3 linked regions of the Ketobacter sp. MCCC 1A13808 genome follow. The protein of the gene in region 3 interacts with the protein of the main gene of each other region in a pairwise test. Links are inferred from orthologs where the notes say so. Each region holds a gene or a part of one and is shown on either strand. Other genes may lie near its edges. The genes, in order: FT643_RS00540, FT643_RS03680 and grxD.

Evidence for each region.
Region 1: the proteins of grxD (region 3) and FT643_RS00540 interact in binary tests that used the Escherichia coli proteins (3 or more experiments, as listed by UniProt). The link is inferred for Ketobacter sp. MCCC 1A13808 from one-to-one orthologs.
Region 2: the proteins of grxD (region 3) and FT643_RS03680 interact in binary tests that used the Escherichia coli proteins (3 or more experiments, as listed by UniProt). The link is inferred for Ketobacter sp. MCCC 1A13808 from one-to-one orthologs.

Annotation. Positions count from the first base shown.
Region 1 is NZ_VRKW01000001.1:112,797-120,616, forward strand. What follows is about bases 3,107-5,929. They hold FT643_RS00540 (BolA family protein), read right to left. Parts: upstream 4,775-5,929; coding sequence 4,439-4,774; downstream 3,107-4,438. Other genes in these bases: FT643_RS00530 (hypothetical protein), read left to right, coding at 3,107-4,013; FT643_RS00535 (YbaN family protein), read left to right, coding at 4,019-4,426; FT643_RS00545 (EAL domain-containing protein), read right to left, coding at 4,822-5,929. Outside these bases: FT643_RS00515 (acyl-CoA dehydrogenase family protein), read right to left, coding at 1-856; FT643_RS00520 (acyl-CoA dehydrogenase family protein), read right to left, coding at 886-2,001; FT643_RS00525 (M48 family metallopeptidase), read right to left, coding at 2,173-2,865; more of FT643_RS00530, read left to right, coding at 3,054-3,106; more of FT643_RS00545, read right to left, coding at 5,930-7,425; FT643_RS00550 (hypothetical protein), read left to right, coding at 7,796-7,820. UniProt on the Escherichia coli protein: Transcriptional regulator that plays an important role in general stress response. Has many effects on cell morphology, cell growth and cell division. Acts by regulating the transcription of many genes, including dacA (PBP-5), dacC (PBP-6), ampC and mreB.
Region 2 is NZ_VRKW01000001.1:847,317-854,972, forward strand. The notes cover bases 3,413-6,071. They hold FT643_RS03680 (BolA family protein), read right to left. Parts: upstream 5,045-6,071; coding sequence 4,781-5,044; downstream 3,413-4,780. Other genes in these bases: hisG (ATP phosphoribosyltransferase), read right to left, coding at 3,413-3,494; murA (UDP-N-acetylglucosamine 1-carboxyvinyltransferase), read right to left, coding at 3,508-4,770; FT643_RS03685 (STAS domain-containing protein), read right to left, coding at 5,101-5,427; mlaD (outer membrane lipid asymmetry maintenance protein MlaD), read right to left, coding at 5,417-5,884; mlaE (lipid asymmetry maintenance ABC transporter permease subunit MlaE), read right to left, coding at 5,884-6,071. Also shown: FT643_RS03655 (tellurite resistance TerB family protein), read left to right, coding at 1-389; hisC (histidinol-phosphate transaminase), read right to left, coding at 396-1,475; hisD (histidinol dehydrogenase), read right to left, coding at 1,498-2,802; more of hisG, read right to left, coding at 2,850-3,412; more of mlaE, read right to left, coding at 6,072-6,666; FT643_RS03700 (ATP-binding cassette domain-containing protein), read right to left, coding at 6,666-7,478; FT643_RS03705 (calcium/sodium antiporter), read left to right, coding at 7,639-7,656. UniProt on the Escherichia coli protein: Involved in cell resistance against acid stress.
Region 3 is NZ_VRKW01000001.1:339,962-347,675, reverse strand. The notes cover bases 4,602-7,318. They hold grxD (Grx4 family monothiol glutaredoxin), read left to right. Parts: upstream 4,602-5,658; coding sequence 5,659-5,979; downstream 5,980-7,318. Other genes in these bases: FT643_RS01590 (EAL domain-containing protein), read right to left, coding at 6,021-7,318; FT643_RS01600 (START domain-containing protein), read left to right, coding at 4,829-5,488; FT643_RS01605 (molybdopterin oxidoreductase family protein), read left to right, coding at 4,602-4,748. In the rest of the region: FT643_RS01615 (aspartate aminotransferase family protein), read right to left, coding at 1-764; FT643_RS01610 (hydantoinase B/oxoprolinase family protein), read left to right, coding at 1,061-2,620; more of FT643_RS01605, read left to right, coding at 2,634-4,601; more of FT643_RS01590, read right to left, coding at 7,319-7,714. UniProt on the Escherichia coli protein: Monothiol glutaredoxin involved in the biogenesis of iron-sulfur clusters.

The sequences.
Region 1 (7,820 bases), 220 kb from region 3 along the record:
AATCGAATACCACTCCTTCTTTTTCCAGCAGCTCCCGCGTGATCTCCAGAGCCGCGCGTGCCACGCCATAGGCCATCGCGGCAACCGGCGGACGGGTATTATCGAATGTCTGCATTACGCCGCCAAAAGCTTTCTTGCGCGCCTCCGCGGTATCCGCTATTTCCGCAGAGCCCAGAATATTGTCCTTGGGAATTTTGCAATCGGTGAATACGATAGCGGCTGTATCAGATACCCGCAAACCCATTTTGTCTTCACAACGCACCACCTCCATTCCCGGTGTGCCTTTTTCTACCACGAAGGATTTAATGGCGGCTTTACCTTTACCCCTATCCAGAGTCGCCCAAACCACCACTGCATCACCCCGCTGTGCAGCAGTGGCGAAAATTTTTTCACCGTTTAAAATCCAATTATCACCTTGCAACCGTGCAGTAGTCTGAACTGCGGCCGAATCTGAACCGCAACCAGGTTCAGTAATGGCCATAGCACAATGTAACTGACCAAACTTTTGCTTCTGTTGGGGCGTGCCAACGGCTTGTATTGCCGCATTCCCTAAACCCAACCCCGGGATGGATAACATCAATCCGACACACCCCCAGGACAACTCTGCAGTCGCCAATACTTGCATCATATTGGCACCGTTGCTGATCTCACTCACACCAGCAGAGCCTTCCGACGACGTTCGCTGGGAACTCATGCCGACATTTTTCAGCATCGCCCCGACCGGAATCAACTCCTCTGGAGTATCGCAATGTTCGATTTTATCGTACTTTCGTGCTATCGGTCGGAACACCGCATGAGCCAACTGGTGGCTCATCTTCTGAGCCATTTGTAATTTCTGTGGTAACTCTAAATTAATCATGATTTGGAAGCTCCTTCCTGATTCGATTAAACCACTACCACACCTTGTAACAGTGCATGCGCCCGCAAGTTTCTGTAAAACATCTCTACCGGATGCTCTCGGATGAAGCCGTGACCGCCCAATAACTGAATGCCGTTAGTACCGATTTCCATGGATTTTTCGGCACAAAATATACGGCACCAATACGCCTGTTCATGAAACGGTAATCCCTGTTCAGCACGCGACGCTGCCCGATACACCAGCATTCTCATGGCTTCCAGCTCGGTCGCCATATCCGCCACCATGAAGGCAACCGATTGGCGATGAGAAACAGGCTCCCCGAAAGCGGTACGTTCATTCACATAGGGCACAACGTAATCCAGCACGGCCTCGCAGCAGCCAACGGTAACGGCGCTCAGGCCGATTGCTGACAGGTCGGTCAGGCGCCGAATATCGAGTTCGATGCGCGCATCTACGCCCACTTGCACATCCTTTAACGTAACACGGCTTAAATTTAATGGTCTTAACCCCATGTAGTGTTCGTCCGTCACGCGCAGACCTGCACTATCACCATCGACGATAAAGCCTGCGATCCGGTTATTTTCGTCCGCTGCCAGCACCAGAATAAAGCGTGCCTGTGCTGCCAATGCTACCATCGTCTTCTCGCCGTTCAGACAATACCCTGTCGCGACCTTGAACGCCTTCGTACGTATGTCTGCGGCATCGAAAGTGGCACGCGGCTCCATCAAAGCAATGGTAGCTACTTGAAAACGTTCGTTTGCCAGCGGAGTCAGGTATTTTTCCTGTTGCCGTTCTGACGCCTGATCCAACAGCACATTGATGAAACTCGAAGGTGTTAACGCCGCAATCGCCAGTGACATGTCCCCCTTACCCAAATCCTCAGCGTTCAACATATTGGAAACCGGCGAACGTATCATACCCGCTCCCCCCAGTGCTTCCGGTATCGGCATCAGGCTCAAACCCAGCTCGGCAATGCGATTAAAGAACTCTGCAGGAGGCTGGCCCGCCTCGTCTGAAGCGCGAGCTATGGATTGAATTTCAGCACGGGCGAATCGTCGCAAAGATTCCCGTGTCATGCGCTGCTCTGCTGTTAACGTTATATCGAAACATTCATTGAACGATGCGCTTTGATCTGCAGACATTCGTTACTGCCCCTTTTCTATATAGATGGGTGTCGCGTTTAATGAGATAGGAATAATAAACAGCGCTCTAAATGCTAGGCGAGTGGCGTGGTTAGCAACAATGATCAAAAGTGACAAATACAAGTCAATCGTGATGCTCAGGGCCGGGCCAGGATCGACATCGGAGCCAGCCTAATATTGCAGGCTAAGGTCGTTTAGCAATGCATCCCAACGACGCCATTGCGGCATCGCCATTGTCATTAACCGATAGAACCGGGTGCTGTGATTGAATTCTTTGAGATGACATAGTTCATGTACAACCACGACATCAATGCATTCCAACGGGTACTTCACCAAATTGGTATTAAGTAGGATACGGCCGTTGCTGCGACAGGTTCCCCAGCGCCGCTTCATCAGCCTTGGCTCTATCGTGGACGCAGACAACGCAAATGACTGCATTTGCTGGCGCCAGTGGTCATGCCGTTCGTGATAGATGGCGCTGGCCTGCGTTCGATACCAGGCTTTTAATTTTCGTTCTACTGTTGCAACAGAGTCACCGGCGGCAGCGCCGGGCACCACATATTCCACTGCGGGGGCCGTATCATAGCCGATTACCTGCTTTTCTCCCAGGAAGTAAAACTGATTCCCCCACTGAAGTTGTGGTTCATAGGGTTTCGGACGGCGCTCTAACTCTGCGAGTTGTTTCTCAATCCAAACGCGCTTGGAATAGACGAAGCTCATTGCTTCCTTGCGCGACACGAAATAAGGCACCCGCACTTCGATACCATGCTCAGCACTGACATAAATACCGATACTTTTCCGTTTGCCATAGGTGAGTTGAAATTCCGTGTCATTCCCACTGGCTAAATCACTTTGATGCGCCAACTTATTGTCACCCTGAGTAAGAAAATTAATTTGAAATGTAAGCCATTGAAGAGGCTGATGTTATGCATTCATCCTGGTTACATATCTTTACATTTTGAATTTTCGACTAGTCTGAAAGTAATACCGGGCCGCTTTACGGGCAGTCCGGCGGTCAATCTCCCGAATTATATATTGCTGGTCGCTGCTACATGGATACACATACCCTGACGAAGTTCTTGCGCATAGTAAGCTGCTCATTGCTTTCAATCTGCACATTACCTGCGTGGGCATTTGGCCCAGACACAGCGCCTGCTGAAGTAAAATTTAACACTAGTTATGGCAATACCCAAGGCACTCTTAACTGGCAGATTGCAGGCGGCAACGGAGGCCCGAACATACTGTCTGAATTGACCTACCGGAATGTACAATTCAAACAATTCCAGATGTCGGGTAGCACCCTATTCAAACGCGGGCCACTGACCAACGCCGAGTTGTTTGTGGATTATAAAACCGGAATTGCGAGCGACGGTAGTGTGCAGGATTCTGACTACCAGACCGATAACCGAGGCCAGGAGTACAGTCGCAGTCACTCTTCAGCAAACGGCTCTCGGATGCAGGATATTACCCTGGGAGCCGCTTACCACTTTCAGATCAATACCTATCAATCATTGATACCGATGCTGGCTTACACCCGCAAGACTCAAAAAATGCTAATGACCGAAGGACTTCAGGTCGTGGACATATACAACCCCTATAATCTGGGGCCCTTCCGTAACACGCTGAACAGCTCCTATATCACAAGCTGGGATTCCATAGTTATGGGAATGGGCTGGAAAATGGAAACCCAAAACCATGAATTACTGCTGAACGCAAAATTTCATTTACTGGATTATCATGCTGAAGCGGACTGGAACCTGCGCAGTGATTTCGCCCATCCTAAGAGTTTCGAGCACTGGGCCGGTGGCAACGGATTTGGGCTGCAACTTTCTTACGCATACCGCTTTTCAGAATTATTCAGCTTGTGGCTTAACTGGTATCGAGAAGATTGGCGCACCAATCCGGGTACCGACGTTGTCTATCTGGCGGATGGGTCACGTGGTACAACTACGTTAAATGAGGTAACCTGGGAAGCGACTGGATTTGCAACAGGGCTGCTTTTTCGCTTCTAAACTCAATGGACCCACAAAATCTTCATAACCCGGTGATTCGATACGTTCTGATTGCCATAGGCTGGCTGGCTGTGGTTTTGGGCGTGATCGGCATCTTCCTGCCTCTGATACCCACCACCCCGTTTCTGTTACTGGCGGCCAGCTGCTTTGCGAAAAGCTCTACCCGCTTTCATGATTGGCTGCTGAATCAACCCCACCTCGGCCCCTATATTCAAATGTATCTCAATGGCAAGGGGATTCCGACGCGAGCGAAGATTAGCATACTGGTAGTAATGTGGTTATCTATGACCGTGTCAGCCCTGCTTTTCGGCAAGTATCTGGCGGTGAGGATAATCATGTTTATCATTGCCTGCGGGGTAACCATTTATATCGTGAGGCTGCCCACTCTCACCCTTGTTGAAAAAACCGACTAGATTCAGCGCATGCTAAAGTCGATCGGCTTTGCTACCGCCCAGACACTGCGGCGATGCAGGTGCACTCGCGTTCGCTTGGTTCCATTCGGCAGGCGTGTACGTATGTAAAGCAAGAGCGTGCACAGGCCCGGCCAAATCATCTGCCAGAATTTTGTATACAATCTGATGACGAGCGACTGAACGCTTCCCTTCAAATGCATCGGTAACCACCACTAATTTAAAGTGGGTTTCCGAATTGGGCGGTACGCTGTGCATATGACTTTCGTTAATCACCTCAAGATGTGAAAGCACAAGCTGGGCATTCATTTTAGTTTCAATCGAAGTCTGAACCGGATGGCTGACGGACATAATTCTTTTCCTGTTCTCTATAACCCATAAATATACCACTATACAGTTTAATGCTGAACCTGCTTCTTATTTCGGTACCGAGGCAAACGAAAATCAGCTGCTTTCACCGGCGCTGCCAGATAATGGCCCTGAGCAAAGCAACAGCCTAACTTCTCAAGTTTGGTGAATGCAGTTTCATCTTCGATCCCATGCACTACCAATTTAATATCCTGTGCCCGACACAAGGTCACTATTTCAGTCAAGGATTCCCGGTCATAGTGGCTATCCAGATTGCCGATCAACCGTTGATCCAGCTTAACCTCGGTAACCGGCAAATTGCTCATATACGAGGGCTTACCGTAGGACACTCCAAACTCATCAATGGTTAGCCCAATACCCGTGGCGCGGATACGGTTTAGCACTTCCCGGGTGATATTGGGATCTTCAATGATAGCCGCTTCCTTGATCTCAAAAGAAAGCACCTGCGCTGGAATGTGATTCTTTTGCAGTAGGAAACCCACCTCTTCAATAAAGCCGGACTCCCGCAAACACTTGGGCGACAAACTAATAGATAATTTAAGCGGGGTTTGGTGGGGATCAACCGCGACCAAATAATGGTGAATGGCTTTATCGATCATTTTCAACGTCAGTTCGGAAACAAAGCCTCCCACCTCTGCCAGATAAAAAATCTCGCTGGGGTTCACACTGTGTTCCAGGGCGCTGTTCCAGCGAACGAGCACCTCTATACCGCACACTTTATTACTGCGCAAATCGTAAATAGCCTGGAAGTACAATGCAAGTTGATCATCCTGAATACTGGCACGCAGTTCGTTGATCAGGCTGATATTACGCGGGTTATATTGATTTACCGTTTCCAGGTGATAACCTTTACTCAGGTTTTTGGTTTTATCGGCAGAAAGTGCCGTCAGGCTTTGCTCCAAAAGGCCGTTAAATTGAGTCACTACTTCGCTTAATTTTGAGACTCCGAACGAAACGCCCGGCTGCAATGCGACACCCTGATAGAAGAATGGTCGCTGCATAGCGGACTCGACCTCCTCTACTGCGATATTAACCGCACAGTCATCCATTGACTGCAATAAAAACGCGTATTCGCCGTTACCCATTACCGCCATAGGGGCATATTGATCCTTAAACTCCGATAGCGGAACGACCCCGGCAATGCTGCGCAAAATAATGCTTAAACGCTTGGTTGCACGAGTAAGCAGTTCATTTTTTGCCGCGTGTCCCAGATGGTTTTCTACCTGGATAAGGTGATGCAGTTCCACTAAAACCAGAGTAACGGACTCTTCGTCCGAGGCCCGTGATGCAATCATTTTCTGAGCCACACCCGCTAATACATCCAGTTCCGGAAAATGGTGCAACGTATCCCGCAATACTTTTTTCTGTAATTGCTCTTCTGCATACTTGAGTTCCAGCATCGTGTCATTTTGCAAACTGACATCCTTCCTTTTCTCAAATCGCTCACGCTGGATCCGGGCAGCTATACCTAAGGACAGGGTGATGCCTAAAAAGCAAAGTGCAACTTCCTTGAATCGAATAGTGAAGCCATTCACTGGAATTATACCGATCTCGCTTAACTGGAAAATAACATAGCCAAGCATGAATACAGACCACCCAGCCAGGAAGTAACGTGTCGCGCGTTGCGACACATTCAGACACGCAACAATGGCCGGCACAAAGAACAACGCGCTACACGCAATAAACAACAATACAAACAAAGGCTGATTCAACACACCGACCGCGACAAAAAGCGCCAATAATAAAGCACCTAATGCTGCACCTAACAGCATTCTATCCATCAAGGGGTAATCAATTTTGGTACCGAGATAACTGCGCGTAAACGCTACCGCACAAACCAGGGCCAGACACTGAATATAAGCGCTGAAATTGAAGGTCTGCATAAACGCAAATTCAAAACTATAGCGACTGAAAAAGCCTTCACCGGAAGCGGCCACCAATGTGCTGCTAACTAAAAATGCCGCCAAATAAAAATAAGTACCTTCAGATAGGGAAACACTAAGGAACAGGTTATAGAGTATGAGCGCAAGTAAACCGCCAAAAAACAACCCCCAGGCGGGCAGCGTTTTACGCTTATATAACTGGTAGGCTTCAGCATTCCACAAGGTCACCGGCAGGTTGAATGCGCCAATCACCTTTGTTTTAAAATACACTTCAGTGGCTTTGTCAGGATCGATGGGGACCGAGTATTCCAAATGGCGCCCGTCGCCGGCGATGATGCGTTGAAAACCCGACTCATCCTTAAAATACAGCTCCGACCCCCTCAGTTCGGTCGATTCAACCACCAACTTCCATTTTTGGGCAAGGAGCGCAACTGCGGCACTTTCGCGTAACCTGACTCGCATCCAGAAAGTATGCTCTCCTAGCGGGAGGAGGTGCCTGTACTCATCCGCCGGACGAAAGGAATCATCAGCCTGTGTGGTTATTTCCTCAAGAGTAAGAGCATCACTCTCGTCCAGAAACAGCTCGATATGGCTGGAAAGATCCAATTTAACTAAATTCACATTATTGATCAGAATAGACAGCTGGGCGTCGGATGCGAAAGCACTGACATTCAACATTAAGCCAAGGCAAAGCACCACTCGGAACCGAAGTGGCTGCATATTGTGCAGTAAAAAAAAGAAGCGCTTCATAAACCGGGCGGCTTAATCGGGCGTTCGGGACAATATTGAAGTGGCTATCCAGAAATTCGGACGGTCGAAAGGGGCTTTCAACTTGTTGTTCATTGCGAACCTCAGTAAATCTGGCCGCCCGCTCCCTGGGTTATGATTGGTTTCTGGTGAACCTAACTAAGTCCTTGTTAAAACTGAAAATAGACCCGACACAGCGATTTGTCTAACAATTTCCTGCATTTAATTCAACAACTTAGCAAAATTGATTGATTACTGATCAGGCCGGAGTGATCTTGAGCGCATTAACGTTTCCCTAAAGCACTCCCCAAATTGGCCGATATTATAAATATAAGGTAATTTACTGAGTATAAACGTCAAAAAAGAGTCAGCCATGTTGTTAATGCCGATGATACATA
Region 2 (7,656 bases), 510 kb from region 3 along the record:
AGCAAGCCATTTCCCCCAATCTGGCCGCAGCGGCGTTGTTGGTTGAAGTCATGGCGGCAGACGATAATTGGAAAAGCGAAGAAGAAGAGACCATCAAAACATTGTTGGTGGACTCTTTGACGACCAGCTCAGCCGAAGCTGATGACCTTATGCAGACCGCGAAGCAACAGCAAAAAAACGCGACTGACCTGTATGAAATGACCAAACAGCTCAATAGCCACTATTCCATGGAACAAAAATATAAGCTGATATTTGCCATGTGGAAGGTGGCTTTTGCGGACGGTGAGCTGGATCGCTATGAAGACCATATTATCCGCAAAGTATCGGAGCTTTTATACCTACCGCATGAGCAATTCATTCACGCCAAACTACAGGCGAAGCCGGACTAACCGACGCTATTCGCTCATCGCTGCGTGCAGTGCCTGTAACATAAGCCGGTTTTCATCTGCGGTTCCTACAGTAAAGCGCAGACAATCTTTTAATTGCGGGTGGGCGCCGTCCGCGCACTTAATCAGAACACCCGCGTCCCGCAATTGATCCGCGATGAAGCGGGCCTTTCCTGGCGGAGTTCGCGCGAGGATAAAGTTGGCCTGACTCGGCCAGATTTTCTCAAAGGGAAGTTGATGCAGGGCCTTAACCAACTGAGTGCGGTTCTCTTTGATTTCCTGGGTCTGCGCCTTCATTACATCGAAGTGCATAAGGGCAAACTTGGCGGACGCTTCGGTCAATACATTAATGTTGTAGGGCAAGCGTACTTTTTCAAACTGTTCCACCCAGGCTTTGGATCCAAACAGCATACCTAACCGCAGCCCAGCCAGACCCATTTTAGACAGTGTGCGCATGATTACGACATTATCGAATTCATCCATTAAAGCCAGGTGGTGACGATCTGAAAACGCCAGGTAGGCTTCATCAATAACCACCAAACCTGGCGCCTGTTGGCAAACGCTTCTGACAGGCTCTAACTCAAATAAATTGCCGGTGGGATTGTTTGGCTGCGCAAGAAAAACCAGTGCGGGTTGGTGCTCTTCAATAGCCGCCAGCATTGCATCCAAATCCAGTACAAAATCTTCACCCAGGGGCACTCCCACGTAATCCATACCGCAAAACGTCGCTATCATCTTGTACATCACAAAACTGGGCTCCGGTGCCATCACCACTCGCCCGGGCATCGCCAATGCCATCGCCACTATTTGTATCAGCTCATCAGAACCATTACCCAATATCACCTGGTATTTAGGGTCAACGTCCATCAGCAGCTTTAGGTCTTCTTTTAATTCTGCAGACACCGGATCAGGATAGCGATTAACGTGAATATCACGCAGTATACCCAGCCACTCCTCTACCATGGCTTTCGGCCAGTGATAGGGGTTTTCCATTGCATCCAACTTCACCATGCCAGCTGAAGGTGCGACATGGTACGCACTGAGCGCCTGGATTTCAGGTCGTATCCATTGCTTAACTGGGTTGGTCATTCTATTGCTCGCTTATTCCATCTCAATCTTTAATGCGGTATTCAGCAGAACGGGCATGGGCAGTGAGGCTTTCACCTCTTGCTAACACAGACGCTACCTTGCCCAGCTCTGATGCCTTTTCGGCGGTACACATAATTAACGAACTGCGCTTTTGGAAGTCGTATACACCCAATGGTGACGAGTAACGTGCCGTGCCGGAGGTCGGCAACACATGATTAGGACCTGCGCAATAATCACCTAACGCCTCGGCAGTGTATCGCCCCATGAAAATCGCTCCAGCATGACGAACTTTTTCGATTATGGCTTCCGGGTCGTCCACTGATAATTCAAGATGCTCTGGAGCGATTCGGTTAATCACTTCCACCGCCTGATCTAGATCTGACACTTTAATCAATGCGCCACGATTTGCCAGTGAGACCTGTGCAATCGCAGAGCGTTCCAGTGTCGGCAGTAATGTTTCCAGGGAGGCCCGCACCCGTTCCAGAAAATCGGCGTCAGGCGACACCAGAATGGATTGGGCATCTTCATCGTGCTCGGCTTGAGAGAACATATCCATCGCCACCCAGTCAGGGTCTGTTTTGCCATCACAAACGACCAGGATCTCGGAAGGGCCAGCGATCATATCGATTCCCACCTGACCAAAGACCATCCGCTTCGCTGTCGCAACATAGATATTGCCCGGCCCGACGATCTTATCTACCCGGGGCACCGTTTCAGTACCATAAGCCAGAGCGGCAATGGCCTGTGCCCCACCGATGGTAATTACCGTGTCGACACCTGCAATGTGAGCTGCAGCCAAGACCATCTCGTTCAACTCGCCGCCGGGAGTAGGTACCACCATCACCACCTCGGCAACGCCGGCAACCTTGGCAGGAATGGCATTCATCAACACCGATGAGGGATAGGTTGCCTTGCCCCCTGGCACATAGAGTCCGGCCCGGTCCAGCGGCGTTACCTTTTGCCCGAGTAATGAGCCGTCTGCTTCCCGATAAGACCAGGATTCCGTTTTCTGGTGCTGGTGATAACTGCGCACCCTGTCTGCTGCAACCTGCAGAGCCTCACGCTGCGCCGCCGGTATGGTATTCCAGGCATGCTCCAAGCGATCTGCACTGACCACAAGATCAGCAACAGACGCCGCATCCACCCGATCAAAGCGCCGGGTGTATTCAAGCACAGCGGCATCCCCACGCTGCCGTACGCTTGTCACGATTTCCGCTACTGCTGTTTGCACACCCTGATCGGACACACTGTCCCACGCCAGCAGACCATTCAGGCGCTGCTCAAAATCACTTTGGTTTGCATCGAGCTGAGCAATTTCCAGAGTCATCTGTCATCTTCCTCAAATTGGGTAACCGGTTTCAGTTTAAACGGCCTTCATGCCTTGCGGTTTTGCTCAACGGCCTCTGACAATTGATCGATTAGATTCTGAATCAGGCTATGCTTCATTTTCATAGACGCTTTGTTCACGATCATTCGGGAACTGATGGTTGCGATTAACTCCGTTGGCTCTAATCCATTCGCACGCAACGTGTTGCCGGTATCGACAATATCGACAATACGATCGGCTAACCCCACCAGAGGCGCCAGCTCCATGGAGCCGTACAGCTTGATAATATCTACCTGCTCGCCTTTTTCCGCGTAGTAGCGTTTAGTCAAATTAACGAACTTCGTTGCTACCCGTAACCGGCCTTGCACGGGTTCAGCCTGGGACTTGGCCGCCACCATCAATTTACAACGGGAGATATCGAGATCAAGTGGTTCATAGACCCCTCTAGCACCGTGCTCCATCAGCACATCCTTACCCGCAACCCCCACATCCGCAGCGCCATGTTCAACAAATGTGGGCACATCCGTGGCACGAATAATAATGATTTCAACATTGGGATGACTGGTGGGAAAAATCAGTTTGCGACTTTTGGAAGGCTCTTCCAGAAGCTCAATTCCGGCTTTTTTCAGCAGCGGCAATGTCTCGTCCAGTATGCGCCCTTTTGATAAGGCAATGCGGATGTTAGCTGTCATGACTGTCTCTATCTTATGAGGGAATGCGGTGGATGGTAGCACCCAGCATTTGTAGCTTTTCTTCGATGCATTCATAACCGCGATCAATATGATAAATGCGGTCAACCAGAGTGTCACCATTTGCCACCAGCCCTGCCAGGACCAATCCGGCGGACGCCCTCAAATCCGTGGCCATGACCGGCGCTCCGGTTAATTGCTCGACGCCTTTGATAATCGCTGTGTTGCCTTCCAAAGAAATCTGCGCGCCCATCCGGTTCAGCTCAGACACATGCATAAAACGATTTTCGAACACCGTTTCGATTATCGTACCGGTCCCTTCAGCGACGGCATTCAAAGCAGTAAATTGCGCTTGCATGTCAGTCGGAAACGCCGGATAAGGTGCTGTGCGGACATTCACCGATCTGGGGCGATTGCCTTTCATATCCAGTTCTACCCAATCGTCGCCTGTCGCAATATGTGCACCGGCTTCTTCCAGCTTCAACAGCACCGCATCCAGAATATCGGGCCGGGTTTGCTTTAGCTTCACCTTACCCCGACTAATGGCACCCGCAACCAGGTAGGTACCCGTTTCGATGCGGTCAGGAATTACATTGTAATCGCAGCCGTGCAATCGATCCCGACCATTTATCACGATAGTATCGGTACCGGCCCCCTTTACATCCGCCCCCATTCGATTCAGGCATTCAGCGAGGTCTACCACCTCCGGCTCACGGGCCGCATTCTCCAGAATGGTCTGGCCTTCGGCTAATGCGGCCGCCATCATCAGGTTTTCTGTACCGGTTACCGTGACTGTTTCCAGTACAATTCTGGCACCTTTCAAGCGTCCCTTTACACTGGCGTGTATATAGCCGTTTTCAACTTCAATATCCGCTCCCATGGCCCGCAGCCCGTGAATATGCAAATCCACTGGCCGACTGCCAATAGCACAGCCCCCTGGTAACGAAACGTGGGCTTCCCCGAAGTGCGCCAGCATTGGCCCGAGCACGAGAATCGACGCCCGCATGGTTTTAACCAACTCATAGGGGGCGTGCAATTCTTTAATAGTATTCGCTTCTACCTCCAGATTGAGTTTGTCGTCGATGATGAGGTCCACCCCCATCTGCCCCAACAATTCAATCATGGTGGTAATGTCCTGAAGATGCGGCAGATTGCACACCCTCATTTTCTCGTCACACAACAAAGTCGCAGCCAACACCGGCAGTGCTGAGTTTTTTGACCCGGAAATGCGAATTTCACCGTTAAGGCTTGCACCCCCGGTGATAATCAGTTTATCCATGGTGAAGCCTCTAGAATCCGGGGATACCCAGCTTTTTCTGGGAGTCCCATTCGGACGGGGTGTAGGTATGCATGCTGACGGCATGTAGCTCGCCGCTGGAGATCATCTCATTTAGGCAGGCGTATACCATCTGTTGCTTTTTGATGGTGCGTAAACCTTCAAATTCCGTCGAGGCGACGGCTACCAGGCACTTGTTACCATCCAAACGAACCAATACTTCGGCAGTATCGATCCCACTCTCAATTTGCTGCTTGATATCTTCAGCCGTGATCATTGGGGTTTCTCATTAATATCGGAAGTGCGCTATTGTAAACAAGTTCGACACCAAAATCAGGAGGCAAAAGGAATTACTGAATCCAGACTGCTGACGCGGCTCACATCCAGCATATCGTCAGGTGCATTAACATACTGAAGCTCTTTTCCCAGCACCTGTGCCATACGCATCCAGCACAGCAATACCGAAATACCCACACTGCCGACTCTACCTACCTGAGCCAGGTCCACCACAATCCGGTCACCCATACCCGGTAGCAGCTTCTCGCCTTCACTACGCAACCAGGTTGCGGACGCAAATACCATATCACCGCTGATTTCCAGCTTATGGTCACTCACGCGGATGAGGCTCACGCCCAACGCAGAGATTTGATCAGGGCTCATCAGACGATACCCTGCCAACCAGAAACTTAGCGATCAAGTCTTCTAGCACCAGCGCAGACTGGGTGTTATATATCTCACTGCCATCTGCAAGATTGTCCAGTTCAGCACCCTGGATGATACCAATGTACTTTTCCCCCAGAATGCCGGCGGTTAGGATTGCAGCGCTGGAGTCGGACGAGAGATTATTCACATTTTTATATATCTCCATTTCCACTACCCCCACGAAATCTTCTCGATCCAGATAGATTCTGGTCACCCGACCAATGGTCACACCCGCCATCGTGACCTTCGCTCGTGCCGTGAGGCCGCCGATATTTTCGAATTTGGCCGTCACCCGATAGGTCTCCTCGCCGGATTTCAGAGATAACCCGCTGACCCGTAGGGCAAGAAAAATCAATGCCATAAGCCCTATTAATATAAATACACCCACCGTTAATTCCTGGGTACGCACTCGCATCAAATTTCTCCAAACATGACCGCAGTTAAAATAAAGTCCAAACCGAGCACCGCCAGCGACGCATAAACCACCGTACGGGTAGTCGCACGACTGATACCCTCCGAGGTCGGGACGGTGTCGTATCCCTGAAACACCGCAATCCACGTAACCACCACGCCAAACACAATGCTTTTAATGACACCATTCATAACATCGTCTGACCATTGCACGCTACTTTGCATATTGGCCCAGAACGAGCCTCCATCCACGCCCAGCCACACCACGCCAACCAAAAAGCCACCTAAAATGCCGACAGCAGAAAAAATCACAGCCAGCGTCGGCAAACAGATCAACCCGGCCCAGAAACGGGGAGCAATGATTCGGCGCAGCGGGTCAACCCCAATCATTTCCATACTCGCTAACTGCTCTGTGGTTTTCATCAGACCAATTTCCGCCGTTAACGCGGAGCCGGCGCGCCCGGCAAATAGCAACGCAGTGACCACCGGCCCCAGCTCACGTAACAGAGTCAATGCGACCATCTGTCCTAGCGCCTGCTCGCTGCCGTAGGTATTCAGAATGGTGTAACCCTGCAAAGCCAACACCATTCCGATGAAGGTACCCGAGACAATTATAATCACCATAGACAATACGCCCACGGAGTAAATTTGCTTGATTAGCAAAGGGAAATTGGTACGGAGATTGGGTAGCGCCCACAACGAATGGAACAGAAAAATTCCGGAACGTCCGAGTGCGCCTACTAATTCGAGGCCAAAGCGGCCCAGACCACTGATTCTATCCAGCACTACATGCTTCCCCGCAGAAAGTCTTCCTGTAATTCCATGGCCGGGAAATGGAACGGCACCGGCCCGTCCGGCAACCCCTGCATAAACTGGCGCACCCGCGGCAGATCCGAATTCAGCACTTCATCGGACTTGCCCTGGCCGATCACTACGCCATCGGCAATAACATAAATATAATCAGCAATGCTGGCAGTTTCCTGCACATCATGAGACACCACGACGCTGGTATGACCCAAGGCGTCGTTCAATAACCGGATCAACTGCACCACGACGCCCATTGCCATCGGGTCTTGCCCGGCAAAGGGCTCATCGTACAGCACTAATTCCGGGTCCAGGGCGATCGCACGAGCTAACGCTGCACGGCGTGCCATACCTCCGGACAGTTCGCTGGGCATCAGGTTTTTCGCCCCCCTCAGCCCCACCGCCTGTAACTTCATCAGGACAACATCCCGAATCATGTCTTCCGGTAGTTCGGTATGCACTCGCAGGGGGAATGCGACATTCTCAAAAACAGACAGATCCGTGAATAAAGCGCCACTTTGGAACAGCATCCCCATTTTGCTACGAACCTGGAATAACTCACTCCGGCCCAGCTCAGGAATATTATGGCCATCGACCAGGATGCTGCCGCTGTCGGGCTTCAATTGGCCACCGATGAGACGTAGCAAGGTGGTTTTACCGGTCCCGCTCGGGCCCATTATTGCCGTCACTTTACCTTTCGGGATAACCAAGTTGATATTGTCATAGATTACCCGGTTGCCGCGATTAAACGACAGGCCGGCGATTTCGACGTAATTCTGAGAGTCTGCTGACATGAAAGGCCTTTTTGGTTGCTCCCGGCAATTCCAAAAACAAGAGCTGAACTATATCATCTTGTGATTAAAAGGAAAAACTGGCCAATGCGCAAGCCCCTGGCTTGCATAGGGACAAGATAGCCATTACATTGCAGTGCTTGTTTTAATGTGGAATTGACACATGCTGGTTGCCCTCCTG
Region 3 (7,714 bases):
GCACCGATAGGCAGGCCGTTGCCCAGTCCTTTCGCGGTTGTGACCACATCGGGTATAAAACCCATCTGCTGATAGGCAAAGTAGCTGCCGGTGCGGCCATTGCCGGTCTGAATCTCGTCGAGCATCAAGAGCCAGCCATTTTCATCGCAGATTTTTCGCAATCCGCTCAGGTATTGGTCGTCCGGAATCTGAATGCCGCCTTCGCCCTGCACGGGCTCCACCAGCATCGCCACCACATGTGGGTTATTTTCAGCAATCTTGCGGATCGCTTCAAGGTCGTTGTAAGGAGCGCGGATAAAACCCTGCACCAGAGGTTCAAAGCCCGCCTGCACCTTGCGATTTCCGGTGGCGCTCAAGGTCGCCAGAGTACGGCCATGGAAAGATCCGTCCGTTACTACGATGTTAGGCTTTTCAATCCCTTTGTTATGGCCGTACAGTCGGGCAATTTTGATTGCGCACTCGTTGGCCTCTGCCCCGGAATTACCGAAAAAGCACGCGTCCATTCCAGTAATTTCCGCTAAGCGTCGACCCAGTTCTTCCTGGTGGGATATACGATACAGGTTGGAGGTATGAACCAGCCGTGCAGCTTGCTCCTGCAGTGTTTGAGTGACTTTTGGATGGCAGTGGCCGAGACCGCAAACGGCAATACCACTGATGCAATCCAAATATTGATTCCCTTCATTGTCATATAGCCAAACCCCATCGCCTCTTTCAAAGGTAATCGACATTGGGCGATAGGTGGTCATCAAACCGCTTCCCGACATAATACGTTTCCTGATAACTCCAGATGTTGTTGCAGTGAGGGTGTTTTCGCTGGTCTGCAAACAAAAAAAGGCAGCTGCTGCTGCCGATGAAACCGTTAATCATAGACCGATTCCATGGCGGGTGCAATGTGGGTACGGAGCGATGCATCGGCGCGAATAACCTGGGCCAGCCAGCATCAACATGGCACATTTCGCCGTTGAATCCTCCACCCTGATGGCCGACTATAGATCGACTGCCGCGCAAAGTTGTGTTTCCCTAATTGCATTTGATTCTCCGATCCGGTGTACCCGAACCTATGAACCCAATCGAACTCAGTGTGTTTTCCAGCAGAATTGAATCCATTTGCGACGAAATGGGTGCCGCGCTGAAGCGCGCTGCCTTTTCACCCAATATCAAGGACCGTCTGGATTTCTCCTGCGCCATCTTTGATGCGAAAGGTAATCTCACTGCACAGGCTGCCCATATTCCGGTGCATCTGGGCAGCATGGCTTACGCGATGGCGTCTATCGTGACCCGACTTGAATGGGCCGCGGGTGATATGGTGGTGGTGAACGATCCGTTTATGGGGGGCACCCACCTGCCGGATGTCACTGTGATCGCTCCGGTGTTTGATGCCGGTGCACTCATCGCCTTTGTCGCCAACCGTGCGCATCATGCCAATATTGGAGCCAGTGCGCCGGGTTCCATGCCGGTATCCGGTAATCTTCACGAAGAAGGCGTGGTGATCGCTCCGGATTATCTGATTCGCAAAGGTGAGTGGCAGCTCGGATTATTGGAAAAGCTGGCGGGGCTGCCGGCTGGCAGTTTATCGCAGGATAGTGCGAGCGATGTGACATCGGTTGGCGATTTCACGGCACAGGTCAGTGCGAACCGGGTGGGTGTGACGCGTTTGCAGCAGCTCATCGAGCGCTATGGCTCGAATGGTTATTTGCGCATGGTTGAGGATCTGAATCAGTACGCAGAAATCCTGGCCCGGGATAGCTTGCTGGAAATTCCCGATGGCGAGTACCGTTTTCTGGATTGTCTGGACGACGACGGCCTGGGTAACGAAAACATTGCGATTGTGGCCTGTATCACTATTAAAAGCGGCGAGGTTGAAGTGGACTTTGCCGGCACCTCCGCTCAGGTGCCGGGCAATGTGAACTGCCCGTTGTCGGTCGCAGCGGCTGCGGTTTTGTATGTGTTTCGCTGCTTGATGCCGGAGCGGGTGCCCGCCTGTGCCGGTGCCTTTCGGTGCATTCAATTGAAAGCGGAAGCGGGCAGTTTGCTCAACGCACGTTATCCGGCAGCCGTGGCCGCAGGCAATGTGGAAACCAGTACCCGCATTGTCGATGTGATTTTGGGCGCGTTGTCGCAAGCAATACCGCAGCGGATTCCGGCTGCCAGTCACGGCAGTATGAACAATCTGGCAATGGGGGCCGTTTATGATGACGGCAGGCGCTGGGATTATTATGAAACCATGGCCGGCGGAATGGGTGCATCGCCAACGGGGGACGGGTTGAGTGCGGTTCAGACCCATATGACCAATACCCTGAATACGCCGGTGGAAAGCCTGGAGGCGCATTATCCATTGCGGGTGCTGCGCTATCAGATCCGAACCGGTTCCGGCGGAACGGGACAGCACCGGGGAGGCGATGGTCTGGTGCGGGAAGTCGCCTTTTTGCAACCGGCGACAGTGACTCTGCTAACGGAGCGACGTGTCAATGCGCCGTGGGGGTTAAACGGGGGAGGCGAGGCAGAACGGGGCAGAAATACGTTAAATAATAAAATAGTCGCCGGCAAAGTGACTTTGCAGGTGAAACCAGGGGATGTACTGACAGTGGCGACACCGGGTGGTGGTGGCTGGACTGAGTGAGAGAGGCGAAGGTATGCAAAACCAAATGCAGAAGCAACAGACACACTACCGGGTTTGCCATTTGTGCGAAGCCATGTGCGGACTGGAGATTACCACTGAAGGTGATCAGGTATTAAGCGTGAAAGGGGATGCGGAAGACCCCCTGAGCCAGGGCTACGTTTGTCCGAAATCCACAGCAATTGTTGATATTCATACAGACCCTGACCGATTGCGCTTTCCCATGCGTCGGGTCGGCGATCAATGGCAAACCATCAGCTGGGAAGAAGCCTACGATTTGGTGGCAGCAAATCTGGTTGGCATTCGACAACAGCATGGCAACAATGCCCTGGGCATCTATATGGGAAATCCGACGGTACATAACTGGGGCATGATGACCCACAGCAGTTATCTGTTTAAACCCTTAAAAACCCGCAACCGGTTTTCGGCCACCTCGGTAGACCAGTTACCGCACCAGCTCATGTGTTATTGGATGTACGGACACCAGGTGCAGGTGCCGGTGCCTGATATTGACCGCAGTGATTTACTGATCATTGTTGGCGGTAATCCTATGGCATCCAATGGCAGTATATGGAGTGTGCCGGGCTTTCGCCTTCGCGCGAAAGCATTGCGTCAGCGTGGCGGCAAAATGGTGGTAATTGATCCACGCCGCAGTGAAACCGCAGAAATAGCCGATCAGCATGAATTTATCCGACCGGGTACGGATGCCTATTTTTTGTTGGCCATGGCGAGGGAAATTTTCCGCAACGGCTGGGTCAAAACCGCGCACTTGGGCAAGCATCTTGCGGACCTGGATAAAGCGGAAAAAGCAGTTCAACCGTTTACTGCGGAATTAGCGGAATCCAAGACCGGTATTGTTGCCGATACCTTGCGTCAACTTGCTCATGACCTTGCACATACAGAGCGGGCATCTATTTATGGTCGCATGGGAATTTCGGTTCAGCAATTTGGTTCCGTATGCCAATGGGGTATCCAATTACTCAATATTATCACCGGTCATCTGGATGTGCCGGGCGGCTACACCTTTAGCTTGCCCGCTATTGATCCTATCTATGGCGCCACCAGTAAACCCGGTCATTTTAATGTCTGGCAGAGCCGGGTGCGGGGCTTGCCGGAATTCGGTGGCGAGTTGCCCAGTTCAGCATTGGCGGAAGAAATCCTGACGTCGGGAGAAGGGCAGATTCGCGCCCTGATTACTGGCGCAGGCAATCCGGTGTTGTCGACCCCGAACGGGCGCCAGTTGGAGCAGGCCTTAGCTTCCCTGGAATTTATGGTATCCATCGATTTCTATATCAATGAGACCACCCGATTTGCCGATGTGATTTTACCCCCTACCAGCCCTTTGGAACACGATCACTACGATTTGGCATTATTGCCGTTTGCGGTGCGCAACGTTGCTAAGTACAGTCCGGCGTTGTTTCCTAAACCGGCTGATACTCGTCATGATTGGGAGATCATGTCGGAGCTGGGAGCAAAAGTGAACGCATTGTTGGGTAACGAACCTGCGTCTGTATTCGCGCCTGAAATGATGTTGGCCATGGGCTTACAAGCGGGCCCCCATAAGAACAGTGTCAGTTTCCAGGCCTTACAGGAGAACCCCCACGGCATTGATCTGGGTGCCCATGAGTCACAATTCCCTGAGCGATTGGCACATCAGGATAAGATGATTCGTTGTGCGCCGGAAGCGGTTTTAAAGGATCTTTCCCGTTTGCTGGCGGCGTCCGAACCGGATCCGGACAAGCCATTTTCCCTGATCGGGCGTCGACACGTAAGAAGCAACAATTCCTGGATGCATAATTATCAAAGGCTGGTCAAAGGCAAGGGGCGTTGCCAGTTGCTGATGAACCCGCGCGATGCTGAAAAACTGGGTTTTGTGAGCGGTCAGGATGTTCAGGTTTGCTCCCGAGTGGGGCAGGTGATAGCGGTGCTTGAAGCCAGTGATGAGATGATGAGCGGGGTTGTGAGTCTGCCTCATGGCTGGGGGCATACCCGGGAAGGGGTGCAACTGGAGATTGCTCAAGCCAACGCCGGCGTCAGCGCCAATGACCTCACTGACGATCGGTTTTTGGATCAACTCTCCGGTAACGCTGCGTTGAACGGTGTACCCGTTGCGGTGTCGGCGATCGATTAAAACGCTACAGGCATTATTGCCGTGGTGTGGGGCGTCGCCGCACTCGGCGCCTCAAGCGATAAACGAAACGGAGCGAGGTTATGCGATTTGTATTGCTGCTGTTAATAAGCGGCTGCCTGCTGTTTGCTACGGATGATTCCGTGGCATGGCAGCAGCAGAAGTCACCCGAGGAAGGTATTACGGTTTGGACGGAAGCGGGAAGTGCGTTTGATAAAGTGCGGGTAGAGGCAGATATTAATGCACCACTACTACCGTTGCTAGCGCTGTTACAGGATCCGGCTGAACAGCTGAACTGGTTTCCCTATTTGAAAAAAGTGGAAATGATAAAACGACTCAGCCCGACACAAACACTGGTGCATATCCAAACCGGTTCAGCCTGGTTAGTTAAAGCGAGAGACGCGATCACGTTGTTTACGGTTTCACAACCTGGCGCGGGTGTCATCGATATTGAAATGCAAAACCGGCCTGATGCCATTCCGGAACTAAAGGGGTTTAAACGGGTTCAGACCAGTTTCGGGCACTGGCAATTGACTGCATTGCCCGGTTGTAAAACCCGAACCCGTTTTGAAGCAGGTAGTCAGTGGGGTGGTGCAATCCCGCAATGGTTAGCGGACAAAAGCAATGTTGATGTTGCGATAGAGACGATTGTAAATCTGGGGCAGTGGGCTCCAGCGCACTACCGTAACTATCAACCCTATGATTTTTTGCAGGTTCCTGCCGTTCACGAAAAATGCGATTGAGACTGTCAGCGTCATTTTGATGCCACCGGGCCCGTACTCTATTTCACGTCGACCTCGATCGGGTTCCAGCAGGACGGGCGGGATCGCCTGATTACACTAGGTGTTTGCGGCGCGGCTCTTTGGTACAATGGGCTCTGTTTGCAAACCAATTTTCCGCTATAGGTGCAAAAATGGAAACGCTTGAAGTCATAAAAGACCAAATATCCACCAATAATGTCATTCTTTATATGAAGGGTACCCCCCAGTTCCCCCAGTGCGGTTTCTCTTCCCGTGCCGTTGAAGCATTGATGACCATCGGCAAACCGTTCGCTTACGTCAATATTCTTGAACATCCGGACATCCGTGCGGAACTGCCGAAATACGCCAATTGGCCTACATTTCCGCAATTGTGGGTGAAAGGGGAGTTGTTGGGCGGCAGTGATATTATTATGGAGATGGCTCAGCAGGGTGAGCTGAAAACGGTTATCGATGAAGCGGTTGTTGAAGAATAGCAGCAGCTAGATCTGTGTTCTCACCCGGTGCCTCGGGCCAATCAGTTTGGTAAACGACGAGGTGCCGGGAAAACGCTAATCGTTTCCGGAAGCGCATTGAAATACTCTACTACGTAGTCCATGGCTTCCTCTGCGATGAGCGGCTTGGAAAAGTAGAATCCCTGGATGTAATCACAATCCCGGTCTTTTAACAGTTTGAACTGCTCTTCCGTCTCCACTCCTTCCGCAACCACTTCCAAATTCAGGCGTTTCGCCAATGAGATAATGGTTTCAAGTACGATTAACGATTCTTCATTGTGTTCAAGATCTTTGATAAACGCCCGGTCAATTTTTAACGTGTCGATGGGAAAACGCAGCAAGTAGGCCAGTGACGAATAGCCGGTTCCGAAATCATCCAGCGCAATTCGCACACCCAAGGCTTTTATATCCCTTAGCAAATTAATCGCATGGTTTTCGTTTTGCATCAGTCCGGATTCTGTAATCTCGATTTCAAGCTGATGCGGTTCGACCTTATAGATAGCAAGGCAGCGCTTGATGGTTTGGAGCGGGTTACCATAGTTAAGCTGCACGGGCGACAAATTGACAGAGACACTCAACGGTTTTATGTCGCGCTGATTCCACTGTTCTATTTGTATGCAGCATTGCTCAATCGCCCAATCTCCTAAATTTTGAATGTATCCGCAGTCTTCTGCCATGGGGATGAACAAACCGGGGCTGATCATGCCGCGGGTAGGGTGCTGCCACCGCATCAGGGTTTCGTATTCATAGCGGTGGCCCCCGTTGAGCGGAATTTTCGGTTGGAAGTGCAAAAGGAATTCGTGGTTTTCCAAAGCGGTGCGCATTGAAGACTCTAATTCGATGCGTTCCAGCATAGGGGTATTCATTTGCGCATCGTAGAATCGGAAATTGTTCTTACCATTTGATTTCGCTGAATACATAGCTAAATCGGCGTTTTTCAATAATATTTCAGGGGTATTTCCATCTTTGGGAAACATCGAAATGCCGATACTGGCACTGATGAATATTTCACTGTCTTTGAGCAGAAACGATTGACTCAGTCGTTGCAGTATTCTTTCTGCTACTTTCGCAGCTTCACCGGCCGAACCGATTTTGGAAAGGACAACAGTGAACTCATCTCCGCCCAGTCGTGCAATCATGGCGTCGTTTTCATCGTTCCATTCTCTGGAGCTGTTGCTGAGGACATCGTGACTACGAATGCTTTCCTTGAGTCGTGCACCCACTTGCATTAGCAAGGTATCGCCAAGTTCGTGGCCGAGCCCGTCATTCACATGTTTAAAATTGTCCAGGTCAAAAAATAAAATGGCCACGTGATGTCGTGAAGAATTTGATTTCTCAATCAGCTTTTGAATGGTATCGATGAAATTAACTTTATTCGGCAGCCCGGTCAGGGTGTCAAAGTAAGCCAGCTCCTCGATATGCTGTGATGTATCCTGCAGATGTTTGCGTAAGTCTTCCAGGCTGCCGGAAAGCTGGCCTACTTCATCGCTCCGGTTCATGGTTAGACGTTGTTTGAGGTTGCCATCCATAATATTTTTGACCAGATTCTGAAACTGTTTCAGCGGCTGGGTGATTAATGCGGTGGTCATGCCATGGATAATGAAAAGACTGAATAGCAATGAAATCACAGCCACATAACTCAGCTGTGAATACAGGTTTTCTGAAAATACTTCCTCGTTAAGATTCGGGCTTAAAACGATCAAAGACGCCTGACCGG